Regions from separate parts of the Erwinia sp. 009765445 genome, predicted to be linked through region 1. Evidence: predicted binding sites of a transcription regulator. Region 1 holds the regulator's gene; the other holds the start of a gene.
The links. The regulator Fur, encoded in region 1, represses iron uptake genes when iron is present. The targets are predictions, from matches to a motif close to ATAATAATGAGAACNACTATCAA.
Positions count from the first base shown of each region.

Region 2: fes (enterochelin esterase) is a predicted target of Fur. The motif match lies at 1,359-1,381, and genes of this name have one in related genera.

Region 1 covers NZ_JBYUWC010000006.1:230,887-238,577, forward strand. The annotation lists gene AC3Y5R_RS08595 (beta-N-acetylhexosaminidase) at 1-2,482, shown strand, start outside; gene fur (ferric iron uptake transcriptional regulator) at 2,549-2,992, opposite strand; gene fldA (flavodoxin FldA) at 3,314-3,844, opposite strand; gene ybfE (LexA regulated protein) at 4,006-4,287, opposite strand; gene ybfF (esterase) at 4,436-5,200, opposite strand; gene seqA (replication initiation negative regulator SeqA) at 5,452-6,012, shown strand; gene pgm (phosphoglucomutase (alpha-D-glucose-1,6-bisphosphate-dependent)) at 6,043-7,683, shown strand.
Region 2 covers NZ_JBYUWC010000018.1:75,334-83,024, forward strand. The annotation lists gene AC3Y5R_RS18840 (MFS transporter) at 1-1,184, shown strand, start outside; gene fes (enterochelin esterase) at 1,434-2,657, shown strand; gene AC3Y5R_RS18850 (MbtH family protein) at 2,670-2,894, shown strand; gene AC3Y5R_RS18855 (enterobactin synthase subunit F) at 2,891-6,865, shown strand; gene entS (enterobactin transporter EntS) at 6,862-7,691, shown strand, end outside.

The DNA of each region.
Region 1 (7,691 bases):
GGCCTCCTGCAACCGGGCAACCATTACTTTAACCAATCCAGGCCCGGCAATCGACAGTAAGGACTGGGCGATTTATATGTCTAACGTCCATGAAACGCTGAAGGTTGAGAGCGATCAGTTTCGCATGGTGCATATCGTTGGCGATTTAACGCGGCTGGAACCTACGGAGAAGTTCAAAGGGTTCGGCGCTGGTGAGACGGTAGAAATCCCGATTATCAATGAGTACTGGCAGTTGTTTATCACCGATGTGATGCCGCGCTGGTACGTGACCTCTGGCGATGCAAAGCCAAAAATTATCACCAGTACTGATTCGGAAGATCTGACCACTTTTGTCGAACCTTTCGGCGAGCAGTGGAAGCGGACCCCGGACGATAAAAATGTGCTGATGGTAGCAAGCAGTCGCTTTGACAAGAACAGTGATGTGGCTACATTGCCCTCTTCGGCATTGAGAGGACAGATTGTGCCCACGCCGATGCAGGTTGATATCCGGTCTGAGGATGCCGATCTGTCAAAAGGAGTGAAGCTGGATCTTGCCAGTCTGTCGGCAGATAAAGCGCAGGCGGTGAAGCAACGCTTCCAGCTGCTGGGGCTGAAAGTACAGCCTGCTGGCTATGAAATTACCACCCGTATTGACAGCAAAGCGCTGAACAAAGAGCAGACTGTTTCCGGAGGCTATCAACTGGTTATTGGCAAAGAGAAAGCTGAAGTTGTCGGCTACGATCAGAACGGCGTGTTCTATGGCCTGCAGTCGATCCTTTCCCTGCTTCCCGCCGATGGCAGCGCGAAAATCGCCACCCTTAGCGCACATGATGCGCCACGCTTTGCCTACCGCGGCGTATTCCTGGACGTTGCACGTAACTTCCACAGCAAAGCGGCGGTGCTGCGCATGCTGGATCAACTGGGTGCCTGGAAAATCAACGTCTTCCACTTCCATCTCACCGATGATGAAGCCTGGCGAATTGAGATCCCTGGCCTGCCGGAGCTGACGGATGTGGGCGCTAAACGCTGCCACGATCTTAGCGAGCAGCGCTGTCTGCTGCCGCAGCTGGGTTCAGGACCAGAAACCGACAACAATGGGACCGGCCATTTCAGCCGTCAGGACTATATCGAGATTGTGAAATATGCCGCGGCTCGCGGGATTGAAGTGATCCCCGAGATCGACATGCCAGCCCACGCCCGTGCAGCCGTCATCTCGATGGAAGCCCGTTACAACCGCCTGATCAAAGAGGGCAAAACGGCGGAAGCCTCTGAATATCGCCTGGTCGATCCCGGCGATGATTCCAATACCACTTCGGTACAGCTCTACGACCGTACCAGCTATCTGAACCCTTGCCTTGCGTCTTCCCTGCGCTTCACCGATAAAATTATCAGTGAAATTCAGGCCATGCATCGTGAGGCCGGGCAGCCAATTAAAACCTGGCACTTTGGCGGAGACGAGGCCAAAAACATTCGCCTCGGACCGGGATATTCCGATATCAACAAGCCGGTTGACGGGACTGGCCTGCTCGACATGAGCAAAGAGGACAAGCCGTGGGCGAAATCGCAGGTTTGTCAGACCATGGTCAAAGAGGGCAAGGTGGAGGACCTGGAACACCTGCCGAGCTATTTTGCGCTTAAGGTCAGTCAGCAGGTTAAACAGCACGGTATTGGCCGCATGCAGGCATGGCAGGATGGTCTGAAAGATGCCGAGAATGCCAAAGCGTTTGCTATTGAGCGCGTGGCAGTTAACTTCTGGGATACGCTCTACTGGGGCGGCTTTGATTCCGCCAATGACTGGGCGAAAAAAGGCTATGAGGTGATTATCTCCAGCCCGGACTACGTCTATATGGACTTCCCGTATGAGGTGAATCCGCTGGAGCGTGGATACTATTGGGGAACCCGCTTTAGCGATGAGCGTAAAATGTTCAGCTTCTCGCCGGATAACCTGCCGCAGAATGCCGAAACTTCGATGGATCGCGATGGCAAAACCTTCACCGCTAAATCAGACAAGGCCTGGCCTGGCGCTTACGGGATATCCGCTCAGCTGTGGAGTGAGACGGTGCGCACCGATCAAAACATGGAATACATGATCTTCCCACGAGTGTTTTCGGTCGCCGAGCGAGCCTGGCACCGGGCTGCATGGGAGCAAGATTACCAGGCGGGTAAAGAGTATATCGGTGGGGAAACAAAATACGTTGATACCCAGGCGCAGCTGAAAGACTGGCAGCGGTTTGCTAACCTGCTGGGGCAGCGTGAGTTGAGCAAGCTGGACAAGGCTGGTGTGCAATATCGCCTGCCAGTACCGGGTGCACGCATTACTGACGGCAAACTTGAAGCCAATATCGCGCTTCCGGGTCTGGCGATTGACTACTCGGTCGATGGCGGGAAAAGCTGGCAGCGTTATCAGGACAGCAGCCGTCCGTCGGTCAGTGGTGAGGTTTTGATCCGTTCTGTCAGTGGCGATGGCAATCGTTTTAGCCGGGTTGAAAAACCAGAGGGGTAGGCTGAGACAGTCAGACACAAATAAAAAAACCGGTGAAGAGTCACCGGTTTTTTTTAATAGTACCGATTACTTGTCGTGCAGCGTATCATCTTCACGGCAGTCACCAGCAGCACAGTGACCATACAGGTACAGGCTGTGGTTGCTGAGCTTGATGCCATGACGTTCAGCGATATCACGCTGACGGGATTCGATAGATTCATCGCTGAATTCAATCACTTTGCCGCAGTCCAGGCAGATCAGATGATCGTGGTGATGCTGCTGAGTCAGTTCAAAAACGGATTTACCGCCTTCGAAGTTATGGCGGGTAACGATCCCTGCGTCATCAAACTGGTTCAGAACGCGGTAAACCGTCGCCAGACCAATCTCTTCGCCCATGTCGATCAGGCGTTTGTACAAGTCTTCCGCACTGACGTGATGGCCCTCAGGTTCCTGAAGCACTTCCAGAATTTTCAGTCGGGGAAGCGTGACTTTCAGGCCGGCCTTCTTTAATGCGGTGTTATTGTCAGTCATGCGGATATTATCCTGTTACTTTGCTAGTCACTAAGTGGCTGAAAAGCCCTGAACATCGGTCGGAGCAAAAGCTGAGCACCCCAGTATAGAACTGATGCGTCGAAATGGAAACCACAGTAAAGGTGCGGGAGCATTCATGCGGGGTTAACATTTCGCTCTGCCTCCTTTTTCGCCTTCAGGGCAAAAGGCGCTGAGAGAGCAGGAGATGACCGATGGCGATATTGTACAGTTTTGCAGATGAAAGTTACAAAAATGTGCCTATTACTTCTATAGGAAAAACCACACGCCTGATGTGAGATAACTCCCACATCAGGCCAGTGATTATGCCTCAAGGATCTCTTTGAGCTGCAGCTCGTCGTAAATCTGTTTAACCCACTTCTCCGTACGCTCTGCGGTCAGTTCTGGTTGGCGATCTTCATCGATAGCCAGGCCGAGGAAATGGGTGTCGTCTGCCAGCCCTTTTGAGGCTTCAAAATGGTAGCCTTCGGTTGGCCAGTGGCCCACAATTACTGCGCCGTTTGGCTCGATGATATCGCGGATGGTGCCCATGGCGTCACAAAAGTATTCGGCGTAGTCTTCCTGGTCGCCACAGCCAAACAGCGCAACCAGTTTACCGTTAAAGTCGATCTCTTCCAGCGTCGGGAAGAAGTCATCCCAGTCGCACTGCGCTTCGCCGTAGTACCAGGTTGGGATACCCAACAGCAGAATATCAAAGGCTTCAAGATCTTCTTTGCTGCTTTTCGCGATATCGTGAACTTCCGCAACTTCTTTACCGAGCTGCTTCTGGATCATTTTTGCAATGTTTTCGGTATTGCCCGTATCGCTGCCAAAGAAAATGCCTACGATTGCCATGAGTTTAATAACCTCTTGAAACTTAATAATGTGAGACGGCTGGCCTAAAGTGTTAACGGCAATGATAGCAGACCGCATCAGGGGGATAAACGAGTAATCCTCCTGCTTTTGTCGCTTTGTGCTTTGCCATTACGCGCAGATTTCGCCTGTCAAAGGCCCGTTCAGCGCTGTGGGCTGGCAAGCTGCGCCAGAACAATTTCTTCAATCAGTTCGCTGCGGCTCATGTTGCGCTCCTCGGCCAGCTGGTTCAGGGCATCCACCGCGTCACTGTTCATTTTCAGTTCCACGCGCTTGAGCCCGCGCACTTTATCACGCTTGAGCTGGTTGCGTTTATTGATACGCAGCTGCTCATCGCGCGTCAGCGGATTGGTTTTTGGTCGTCCCGGACGACGCTCATCTGCGAACAGATCGATCGTGGTGCGGTCCGTGTTTTCTTTTGCCATAGAATCGTGATACTGAAAGGCTGGAGTTCTGATGGATTGGGCCGTAAAGTCGGCTGAAAATCGACCGCCGACAAAATTTTAGCGCGCCATCATACCCCAGTGAAAGTCCTGGCGACAATGATTTAGCTTTCACAGGAAATAATTGTTTTTACAGCGCAAAAAAACGGCGAATTGCGCGCAAAATCGCATCAGGTTTCTCCGCGTGAACCCAATGTCCTGCTCCGGCAATCACATGGGCGCGCGCCTGAGGGAATTGCGCCAGCAGGTCGTCACGGTATTCGTCAGCCAGATACGGCGAAAGTTCTCCGCGAATAAACAGTGTCGGACGCTGCCATAAAGGAACCGCTTGCCAGCCAATAAGGCGATCATAGCAAGCCATAAGCACCGGCACGTTAAAACGCCACTCGCCCTCGTGAAAAGATTTCAGCAGGAATTGAATCACTCCCTCTTCATCTATTGTCTGGCGCATTATCGCGGCGGCTTCACTGCGCACCTTCACGCCTGCGTCGCTCACTGCATTCAGCGCTGCAAAGATCTCATCGTGGTGACGGGTAGGGTAGGCGACGGGGGCCATATCGATGACCACCAGTTGCTCAATACGTTCGGCAGCCAGCGAGGTCAGGGCCATAGCAATTTTTCCGCCCATTGAGTGGCCGACTGCGACAAACTGACCGATTCCCAGTTCATCCAGCGTTTCCAGCACGTCCTGCGCCATTGCGGTGTAATTCATCTCTGTCGAACGGGGAGATAATCCGTGGTTGCGGACATCGATTTGAATGATCTGCCGCTCATCTTTCAAACCACGAGCCAGCACGGCGAGGTTATCGAGGCTGCCAAAAAGGCCGTGGATCAGCACCACCGGAGAGCCAGAGTGGGCGGATTGTTCAGATTGCAAGCGGGCATTCAATTTCATGGCAAAGTTCTTACAGTTGAAACGAAGGGTTAGGGTATCATAAATTTACGATTTCTTGCCGGAGCCACCGGCCAGATCCTTTTGCGGCATTATCTGACTTTTGCCGCTATTGAGGGCTGGCGCTACACCCCGGCGGGATTTAACTTTATAATCCTCGTGTTAGAGCTGGATTGTTCAGCGCCCGTGCGATTTCACCTGCCTGATGCACGGCGCATTCCGTCTCTATAAAGCCATAATCGTACTGGATCAAGATGAAAACTATTGAAGTCGACGAAGAGCTCTACCGTTATATCGCCAGCCACACTCAGCATATTGGTGAAAGCGCCTCTGACATTTTGCGCCGGATGCTGAAATTTTCTGCTGGTCAGACTGCGCCCGTCGCCTCTGCTGCGGCCGCGACGATGTCACCTTCTGTCACGGTGGTGAAAGAAGCCGCACCGGCAAAAGTGGAATATCGTCCTCAGGATCGCGTTCGCGCAGTCCGCGAGCTGCTGCTGTCCGATGAATATGCTGAACAGAAGAAAGCGGTTAACCGGTTTATGCTGATTCTGTCGACCCTGTACAGTCTGGATCCCAAAGCATTTGCTGCTGCTACCGAGTCACTTCTGGGCCGCACGCGCGTCTACTTTGCGGGTAATCAACAAACCCTGGTACAGAATGGCACCCATACCAAGCCGCAACATATTCCCGGCACGCCGTATTGGGTGATCACTAACACCAACACAGGTCGCAAACGCAGCATGATCGAACACATCATGGCGTCAATGCAGTTCCCGGTGGAACTGTCTGACAAAGTTTGCGGCACCCTATAACAGATATTTAAGCGTCAGGGAGAAGCGCCAATGGCCAATCACCCCCGTGCCGGGCAGCCAGCCCAGCAGAGCGATCTGATTAACGTTGCACAATTAACTTCGCAGTATTATGTCCTGCAACCTGAGCCAGGCAATGCGGAACATGCGGTGAAATTCGGCACATCCGGCCATCGCGGTAGCGCAGGACGTCACAGCTTCAACGAGTCGCACATTCTTGCTATTGCGCAGGCGATTGCAGAAGAGCGTAAAAAGAACGGTATCACTGGTCCTTGCTACGTTGGAAAAGACACCCATGCACTGTCTGAACCGGCAATCATTTCCGTGCTGGAAGTTCTTGCGGCTAACGGTGTAGATGTGATCGTGCAGCTGGATAACGGCTATACGCCAACTCCGGCAATCTCGAACGCTATCCTTGAGCACAATAAAGCCGGTGGTGCGCAGGCTGACGGCATCGTGATCACCCCTTCGCATAATCCACCGGAAGATGGCGGCATCAAGTACAACCCACCAAACGGCGGACCTGCGGATACCAACGTCACCAAAGTTGTGGAAGATCGTGCCAATCAGCTGATCAAAGATGGGCTGAAAGACGTTAAGCGCATCGCGCTGGACAAAGCCTGGGCGAGCGGCCATCTGCAGGAAAAAGATCTAATCCAGCCTTACATCGAAGGTCTGGCGCAGATCATCGATATCCCGGCGATCCAGAAAGCGGGACTGAAAATTGGCGTAGATCCGTTAGGCGGTTCCGGTATTGCCTACTGGCAGCGTATTGCAGAGTTCTACAACCTTGATCTGACCATCGTTAACGATTCGGTTGACCAGACTTTCCGCTTTATGCACCTGGATAAAGACGGCGTGATCCGTATGGACTGCTCTTCCGAGAGCGCGATGGCAGGCCTGCTGGCGCTGCGTGATAAATTCGATCTGGCGTTTGCCAACGATCCGGATTATGACCGCCATGGCATCGTCACCCCAGCCGGTTTGATGAACCCGAACCATTATCTGGCCGTTGCGATCAACTACCTGTTCCAGCACCGTCCGCAGTGGGGCAAAGAAGTCGCCGTGGGCAAAACGCTGGTGTCCAGCGCGATGATTGACCGGGTGGTGAACGACATTGGTCGCAAGCTGGTGGAAGTGCCGGTGGGCTTCAAATGGTTTGTTGATGGCCTGTTCGATGGCAGCTTCGGCTTCGGTGGTGAAGAGAGCGCGGGCGCTTCCTTCCTGCGCTTCGATGGCACGCCATGGTCAACCGACAAAGACGGGATCATCATGTGCCTGCTGGCGGCTGAAATCACTGCGGTGACCGGTAAAAACCCGCAGCAGCACTACGACGAGCTGGCTCAGCGTTTTGGCGCACCAAGCTATAACCGTCTGCAGGCTTCCGCCACATCTGCGCAGAAAGCCGCGCTGTCCAAACTTTCACCAGAAATGGTCAGTGCAGACACGCTGGCGGGCGATCCGATCACTGCACGCCTGACTGCCGCTCCGGGTAACGGCGCGTCGATTGGCGGGCTGAAAGTGATGACTGAAAACGGCTGGTTCGCTGCCCGTCCATCCGGTACGGAAGATGCTTATAAAATCTACTGCGAGAGCTTCCTGGGTGCTGAGCACCGCGAGAAGATCGAGAAAGAAGCGGTGGAGATCGTCAGTGAAGTGTTGAAAAACGCCTGATTGGTCGG
Region 2 (7,691 bases), on a different contig from region 1:
GCTCCAGCTTTGGTTTCCAGATGTTGTCCATCGCGGTTGGGTGGCAAATCTATTCTCTGACTGGTCGCGCGCTGGATCTGGGCCTGATTGGCCTGGTCCAGTTCTTACCCGCCGTGCTGCTGGCGCTCCCTGCCGGACACGTTGCCGACCAGTTTGACCGTCGGCGGGTGGTGCTGTGGGGACAAATCACGGAGTGGCTGGCCATCGTCGTGCTGGCCGCGCTAACCTTAATGCAGCGAACCGACGAGCTGATTATCCTCAGCCTGATTTTTATTATCTCTGTTGCCCGTACGCTGGAAGCGCCCTCGCTACAATCGATGCTGCCTGCGCTGGTGCCTCCGGCGATGCTGGCTCGCGCCACTGCAGCCAGTACCACTGCGATGCAGACCGCAGCAATAGTGGGTCCGGCACTGGGCGGCTTTTTATATGTTGCCGGTCCGGGGGTAGTGTACGCCACCACCGGTATTCTCTATCTGGTCTCCATTACCATGGTCAGCCTTCTGCGCTATGATCATGCGCCGCCTCCACGAGTACCCGCTACTTTTGCCAGTGTGTTTGCCGGCGTTAAGTTCATCCGTAACCGGCCAGATGTCCTCGGGGTAATTTCGCTGGATCTCTTTGCCGTACTGCTGGGGGGAGCCACCGCGCTGCTGCCAATCTTCGCCAAAGATGTACTGCATACCGGTCCCTGGGGGCTGGGCTTATTGCGCGGCGCACCGGCTGTTGGTGGGTTGCTGGTGGGCTTCTGGCTCAGCCGCCGCACGCTCGAGCGTCACGTCGGGATGACAATGTTTGCCGCCGTGGCGGGTTTTGGTGTGGCCACGCTGGTTTTTGCGTTTTCAAAAGAGTTATGGTTGTCAATGCTGGCACTGTTCGCACTGGAAGGCTGCGATATGATCAGCATGGTGATCCGTGGTTCGCTGGTGCAACTGGATACGCCGGATGAAATGCGCGGGCGCGTCAGCGCGGTAAACTCAATCTTCATTAACACCTCAAACCAGCTCGGTGAGTTTGAATCGGGCATGCTGGCCGCGTGGTTGGGGGCCGTTCCGGCTGCCGCAGTCGGTGGGATTGGTACACTAATCGTGGTCGCGCTGTGGATGAAACTCTTCCCCGGACTGCGTCGTCGCCAGCGCCTGCATAACGAACCTGAGATCGAAGAAATCAACACCAGCAAAGCATAAACCGCAGACCAGACCGGGCAGGCTACAAGTCTGACCCGGTATCCATCACGCTTAATCTTATTCCCGTAACAAATTTTTCCGCGCTGGTTTCGCTCACAGCGACAAATGTCACCGCTCTCTGTTTCCTGCTTCACCGCTCCTGTTTCCTGGCAAATATGCTGCTCAGTGTTGCAAATGCAAATTATTATCAATACTATTATCATGTTGTCACATGGGATGTTTCATCATAAAGAACATAAGGTTAATGGTATGACTGGCGGCGGCGATCGCATCACACTCGGGGAGTGGCAGCAGAAGGCTTCAGGCGGGCTGCCTGAAATTCACCGGGATGGGGATACCTGCACCGTGACGTTCTACTGGCAGGATCCCGCCGGTACAGCACAGACTTCTCCGGTCCGCCGCGTGTGGATCTACATCACCGGCGTGACCGATCACCATCAGCAAATGATGCCGCAAAGCCTGCAAAGACTCGATGGCGGCGATATCTGGCGATGGCAGGTGCAGCTCAGTGCCAGCTGGCGGGGCAGTTATTGTTTTATTCCTTCCTGCCGTGAAGATGATTTCTCCGCTGCTGCGTTGCAAACTCCGCCGGACCGTCAGGCTTTACGTGAAGGCTGGCGCAAACTTCTTGGTCAGGCCATTGCCGATCCTCTGAATAAAGACGGCCGCTGGCAGGGAGGTCGGGGACATCCTGTTTCCGCTCTGCATCTGCCGGATGCCCCTTTACAGCCAGGCTGGCAACCGGGAGCGGCGGCCAGCTTTACTCCAGCGACAAGCCTGCAATGGCGGAGTCAGCGTCTCGGCAATCAGCGGCAGGTCTGGGTCTTCACTACCGGTGAGGAACAGCCAGAAAAACGGCCACTGGCGATCCTGCTGGACGGACGCTTCTGGGCAGAGCAGCAGCCAGTATGGTCCGCCTTGCAGACGGAAACGGATAACGGCCATCTGCCACCGGCTGTTTACCTGCTCATTGATGCCATCAATACCGATAGCCGCAGCCGTGAACTGACCTGCAACCCGGATTTCTGGATGGCGGTGCAGGATGAGCTTTTGCCGCTGTTGAGCCGCGATAACGTTTGGCGTGACGATCCCGCCACTACGGTGGTTGCGGGACAAAGTTTCGGAGGGCTTTCCGCGCTGTATGCCGCCCTGCACTGGCCGCAGCGTTTTGGCTGCGTGCTCAGCCAGTCAGGCTCCTTCTGGTGGCCCCATCGCCAGGGGCAGGAACAGTCCGGCCTGCTGGCTGAGCAGGTCAGCCAGGGGGTGGGAGAGGGCAGCGAATTACGTATTTTTATGGAGGCAGGCGTCAGGGAACCGCTGATCCTGCAGGCTAACCAGCGGCTGCTTCCCCTGCTGCAAAAATCACATCCTTCTCTTATCTACCGCCAGTTTGAAGGCGGACATGATGCGCTTTGCTGGCGTGGCGGCCTGACTGACGGGCTGGCCGCGCTGTGGCAGACCGTTCGGCCATAAATGGAGCCTGGCATGGACTACAGTAATCCTTTCGATCGCCCTCAGGGGCTGTTCCTGATCCTGCGAAATCCGCAGCAGCAATACAGCCTGTGGCCGGAACATTGCGCGCTGCCTGCAGGATGGCAAATCATTTCTGGTCCGCAAAATCAGCAGCAGTGTTATGCCTGGCTGGATAACAACTGGCTGCAGCTGGTGCCGGCTTCATTTGCCGCTTCCTGCCCGGAGAGACAGCCATGAGCGCGTCGCTGAAGCCAGAGAACGTGATGCCGCTGGTGGCGGCTCAGCCGGGGATCTGGATGGCGGAACAGCTTTCGCCGGTGATGAATGCATGGAGCGTAGCTCACTATGTAGAGCTGAACGGCAAGCTGGATGAAGCGCACTTCAGCCAGGCCGTGGTGGCCGGAATGGAAGAGGCAGATACGCTGCGCATGCGCTTTGCTGAAGAAGAGGGCGTACCGGTTCAGTGGATCGATACCTCCGCCAGCTTCACGCCGCCGCGATTTGTGGATTTGCGACAGTACCAGGAACCCCAGCAGTCGGCCCTGGCGCTGATGCAGCAGGATCTCGAACAGGATCTACGCATCTCCGGCGGCAACCCGGTCTATCACCACAGCGTTTTTCGCCTGTCTGATACCCGCTGGTTCTGGTATCAGCGTTTTCATCATCTGGTGGTGGATGGCTTCAGTTTCACTGCTATCACAAGACGCATTGCGGAAATCTACACCGCGCTGTGCCGCCAGCAGCCGATCGGCCCGACTCCTTTCACCCCGTTCAGCGAGGTGGTGGAAGAGTATCAGCGCTATCACTCCTCATCCACCCGGCAGCGGGATGCTGCTTTCTGGCTGGAGAAAGCCCGCCAGTTACCGATGCCTGCCAGCCTGTCACCGCTGCCACTTAGCAGGCAGGACGCAAGCACGCAGCTGATTCGTCAGACGCTGAGTTTTGATCGTCAGGCTTTTCGACAATTGCTGAGTGACAGCGTGGCTGATAATAATCTGACCCCCGCCGATATGGCGCTGGCGCTGGTTGCGCTGTGGCTGGGGCGGCTGTATGGGCGTGATGAGTACAGCGCCGGATTTATCTTTATGCGTCGCCTGGGATCGGCCGCAATAAGCGCTACCGGACCGGTACTGAACGTGCTGCCGGTTGGCGTGAAGATTGCTCCGCAAGCCACGCTGCCGCAGCTCGCTGCAGAACTGGCGCAGCGGTTGAAAAAAGTTCGCCGTCATCAGCGTTACGATGCGGAACAAATCCAGCGTGACATCGGGCAGCTCAGCGAGCCGCTGTCTGGTCCGGTGATCAACCTGAAGATGTTTGACTACCGGCTGGATTTTGACGGTATTGAAGGGATCACCCATCAGCTGGCTTCCGGCCCGGTGCGGGATCTGGAAATCGCGCTTTACATTGATGAGCAGAGCAATGCTTCGCTGGAGATCCTTGCCAACGCCAGCCGCTACCAGCCAGAAGTGCTGAGGGAGCACCTTGACCGCTTGCCTCTGCTGCTGAGCCAGTTTGCGGCGCAGCCCGCTCTGAGCTGCGCGCAGGCACAATTGCTGCATCCTCATGAAACGCAATTGCTGCAGAGGGTTAACGATACGGCGATTGCGTTGCCGGAAGCCACGCTCAGCAGCCTGATTGCCTGTCAGGCAGAGAAAACACCTGAAGCAGCCGCTCTGGCCGATGAGCATTACCAGCTCAGCTACCGGCAAATGCGACAGCAGGTTCTGGCGCTGGCGGCAGTGCTGGCCGCGCAGGGCGTAAAAGCTGGCGATGTGGTGGCGGTGGCGTTGCCACGATCGGTTTTCCTGTCGCTGTCACTGCAGGCGATTGTCGAACTGGGGGCTGCCTGGCTGCCGTTGGATACAGGCTATCCCGACGAACGGCTGACCATGATGCTCGAGGATGCCCGTCCCCGGCTGCTGATGACCAGCGAACCGCAGCTAAGTCGTTTCGCGAAGGTCAAAGGTCTGAAAAGCTTCTGCTATGATGCGCCGGTGCCTGACGGAACGAATATCCCTTCCGCTGGGGCAATGATCAGCGATGCAGATGTCTCTCCAACTGCCGGAAGTGCCGATCACACTGCTTATGTAATCTATACCTCCGGCTCAACCGGCAGGCCGAAAGGCGTGATGGTCGGGCAGCGGGCTATCGTGAACCGGCTGATGTGGATGCAGGAACACTATCAGCTGACAGCGGATGACGTGGTACTGCAAAAAACACCGTGCAGTTTTGACGTGTCGGTCTGGGAATTTTTCTGGCCGCTGATCGTTGGTGCGCAGCTGGTGATGGCTCCGCCAGAGGCGCATCGCGATCCGCAGGCTCTGCAACTGTTATTCAGCCGCTATGGGGTAACCACTACCCACTTCGTTCCATCGATGTTGGCCGCTTTTGTCGCCGCGCTGAATGATGAGCAGGCGATTGCACACTGTGCTTCGCTGAAGCGCGTGTACTGCAGCGGTGAGGCTCTGCCGACCGATCTTTGTCATGTGTGGCAGAACAAAACCGCCGTGCCGCTGCACAATTTATACGGTCCGACAGAAGCGGCTGTGGATGTCAGCTGGTATCCGGCTTATGGCGAATCCCTGCAAAAAGTCACCGGGACCAGCGTGCCGATTGGCTGGCCGGTCTGGAACACCTGCCTGCGCATTCTGGATGGCAATATGCAGCCGGTCCCGCCGGGCATTGCGGGTGACCTCTATCTGAGCGGCATCCAGCTGGCTCAGGGCTATCTGGCACGTGCCGATCTCACCGCCAGCCGTTTTATTGCCGACCCCCAGAATTCCGGTGAGCGCATGTACCGCACCGGTGACGTGGCCCGCTGGCTCGAAGAGGGTGCAGTGGAATATTTAGGGCGCAGCGACGATCAACTGAAGATCCGTGGCCAGCGTATTGAACTGGGCGAAATCGATCAGGCACTACTGACGCTGGAAGGCGTGGCGCAGGCGGTGACCACGGCATGCGTGCTGGGCAAAAAAAGTTCCGGGGGAGGGGATCAGCGCCAATTGGTCAGTTACGTTGTTTCCGCTTCCGGTCAGCCACTGGATACGCTTCGCCTGCGCAATGAGTTAAGCGAGAAACTGCCCGCACATATGGTCCCGGTTACGCTGATGCAGATTGCTGCGTTCCCTCTGAGCGCCAACGGCAAGCTGGATCGCAAAGCATTGCCGCTGCCAGAGCTGGCTTCCGGCAAGGCAGGACGGCAACCTCAGCCTGGGCTGGAAGCGATCATTGCCGACGCCTTCGCCCGCTTGCTGGGCTGTGAAATCAACTCGGTCAACGATGATTTCTTCGCCCTTGGCGGACATTCGCTGCTGGCGATGCGCCTGGCGGTAGATTTGCGACATCGTCTGAACCGGCCGGTCAGCGTCGGTCAGGTGATGGTAGCGTCCACCGTGCTCGCCCTCGCGGAACAGCTATCGCAGGGACAAAGTGAAGATGAAGCTGCTCGCGCCGGGATGGACACCGTTTTACCACTTCGTCGCAGCAGCGGGCCAACGCTGTTTTGTTTTCATCCTGCCTCGGGCTTTGCCTGGCAGTTCAGCATCCTGCAGCGTTATCTCGATGCGTGCTGGTCGCTGATCGGCATTCAGTCGCCACGTCCGTCGGGACCGATGCAGCAGGCCGCCAGCCTGGATGAGATGTGCGATCGCCATCTGCTAACCCTGCGGCAGCAGCAACCTGACGGACCTTACTTCCTGTTGGGCTACTCGCTTGGTGGCACGCTGGCCCATGCTATTGCGGCCCGGCTGGAGGCAGCCGGAGAAGAGGTGGCTTTCCTCGGCCTGCTGGATACGTGGCCGCCGGAAACGCAAAACTGGTCGCAGCAGGGTGTGCAGGCGCTGGACGAAGAAGTGCTGCAGGAGATCAACCGCGAACGGGAAGCCTTTATTGTCGCACAGCAGGAGCTGCGTCAGTCGCTGGAAGCGGATCGCAGTGGCGAACTGTTCACGGCAATAGAAGGTAACTATGCCGATGCCGTCAGGCTGCTGGCAACGGCTAAAAGCCGTCGTTTTAACGGTGAGGCAACGCTGTTTGTGGCAGAACGTACGCTGAAGCCGGAGCAGGATGCCCATCTTGCCTGGGCGGAGTGGATCGGGCGACTGAATACGCTGCCGGTGGACTGCGCGCATGTGGATATCATCTCTGCAGAGGCTTTTGAACTTATCGGACCACGTCTTAACACTCTGCTTAATCAGGCTGGAAAATGAAAAAACAATCCTTCTTTCTCAGTCTCAGTTTGCTGAAGACGCACCCGGCATTCCGGGCGGTATTTATCGCCCGTTTTATCTCTATTCTGGCGCTTGGCCTGCTGGCTGTGGCCATCCCGGTACAGATTCAGCAGCTGACCGGTTCCTCCCTGCAGGTCAGTCTGGGCGTGACCCTGACAGGGCTGGCGATGTTCAGCGGCCTGATGATGGGGGGCGTACTGGCTGACCGCTATGAGCGCCGCAGGCTGATCCTGTTTGCCCGTGCCACTTGCGGGCTGGGTTTTATCGGATTGTGCATCAATGCTTCGTTGCCTTCTCCCTCTCTGGTGGCAATTTACCTTCTCGGGCTGTGGGACGGCTTCTTCGGGGCGATAGGGGTGACGGCACTGCTGGCAGCCACACCGGCGCTGGTGGGTAGAGATAATCTGATGCAGGCGGGAGCGATCACCATGCTGACGGTCCGGTTGGGATCGGTGATCTCGCCGATGCTGGGCGGGCTGCTGCTGGCTTCCGGCGGCGTGTTCTGGAACTACAGTCTGGCCGCAATCGGGACATTCATCACCTTATTACCGCTGCTCCGTTTGCCCCGGCTGGCAGCGCCACCTGACCACCATGCGCGGCCACTGGCGGCGCTGGTTGGGGGGCTGCGTTATCTGGTCAGCCATCCGCTGCTGGGTGGCATTGCGCTGACTGGTGCACTTCTCACCATGGCTTCGGCGGTTCGCGTGCTGTACCCGGCACTGGCGATCCGCTGGGAAATGAGTGCCGGACAAATCGGTTTGCTGTATGCCGCCGTGCCGTTGGGGGCCGCTGCAGGCGCGCTGAC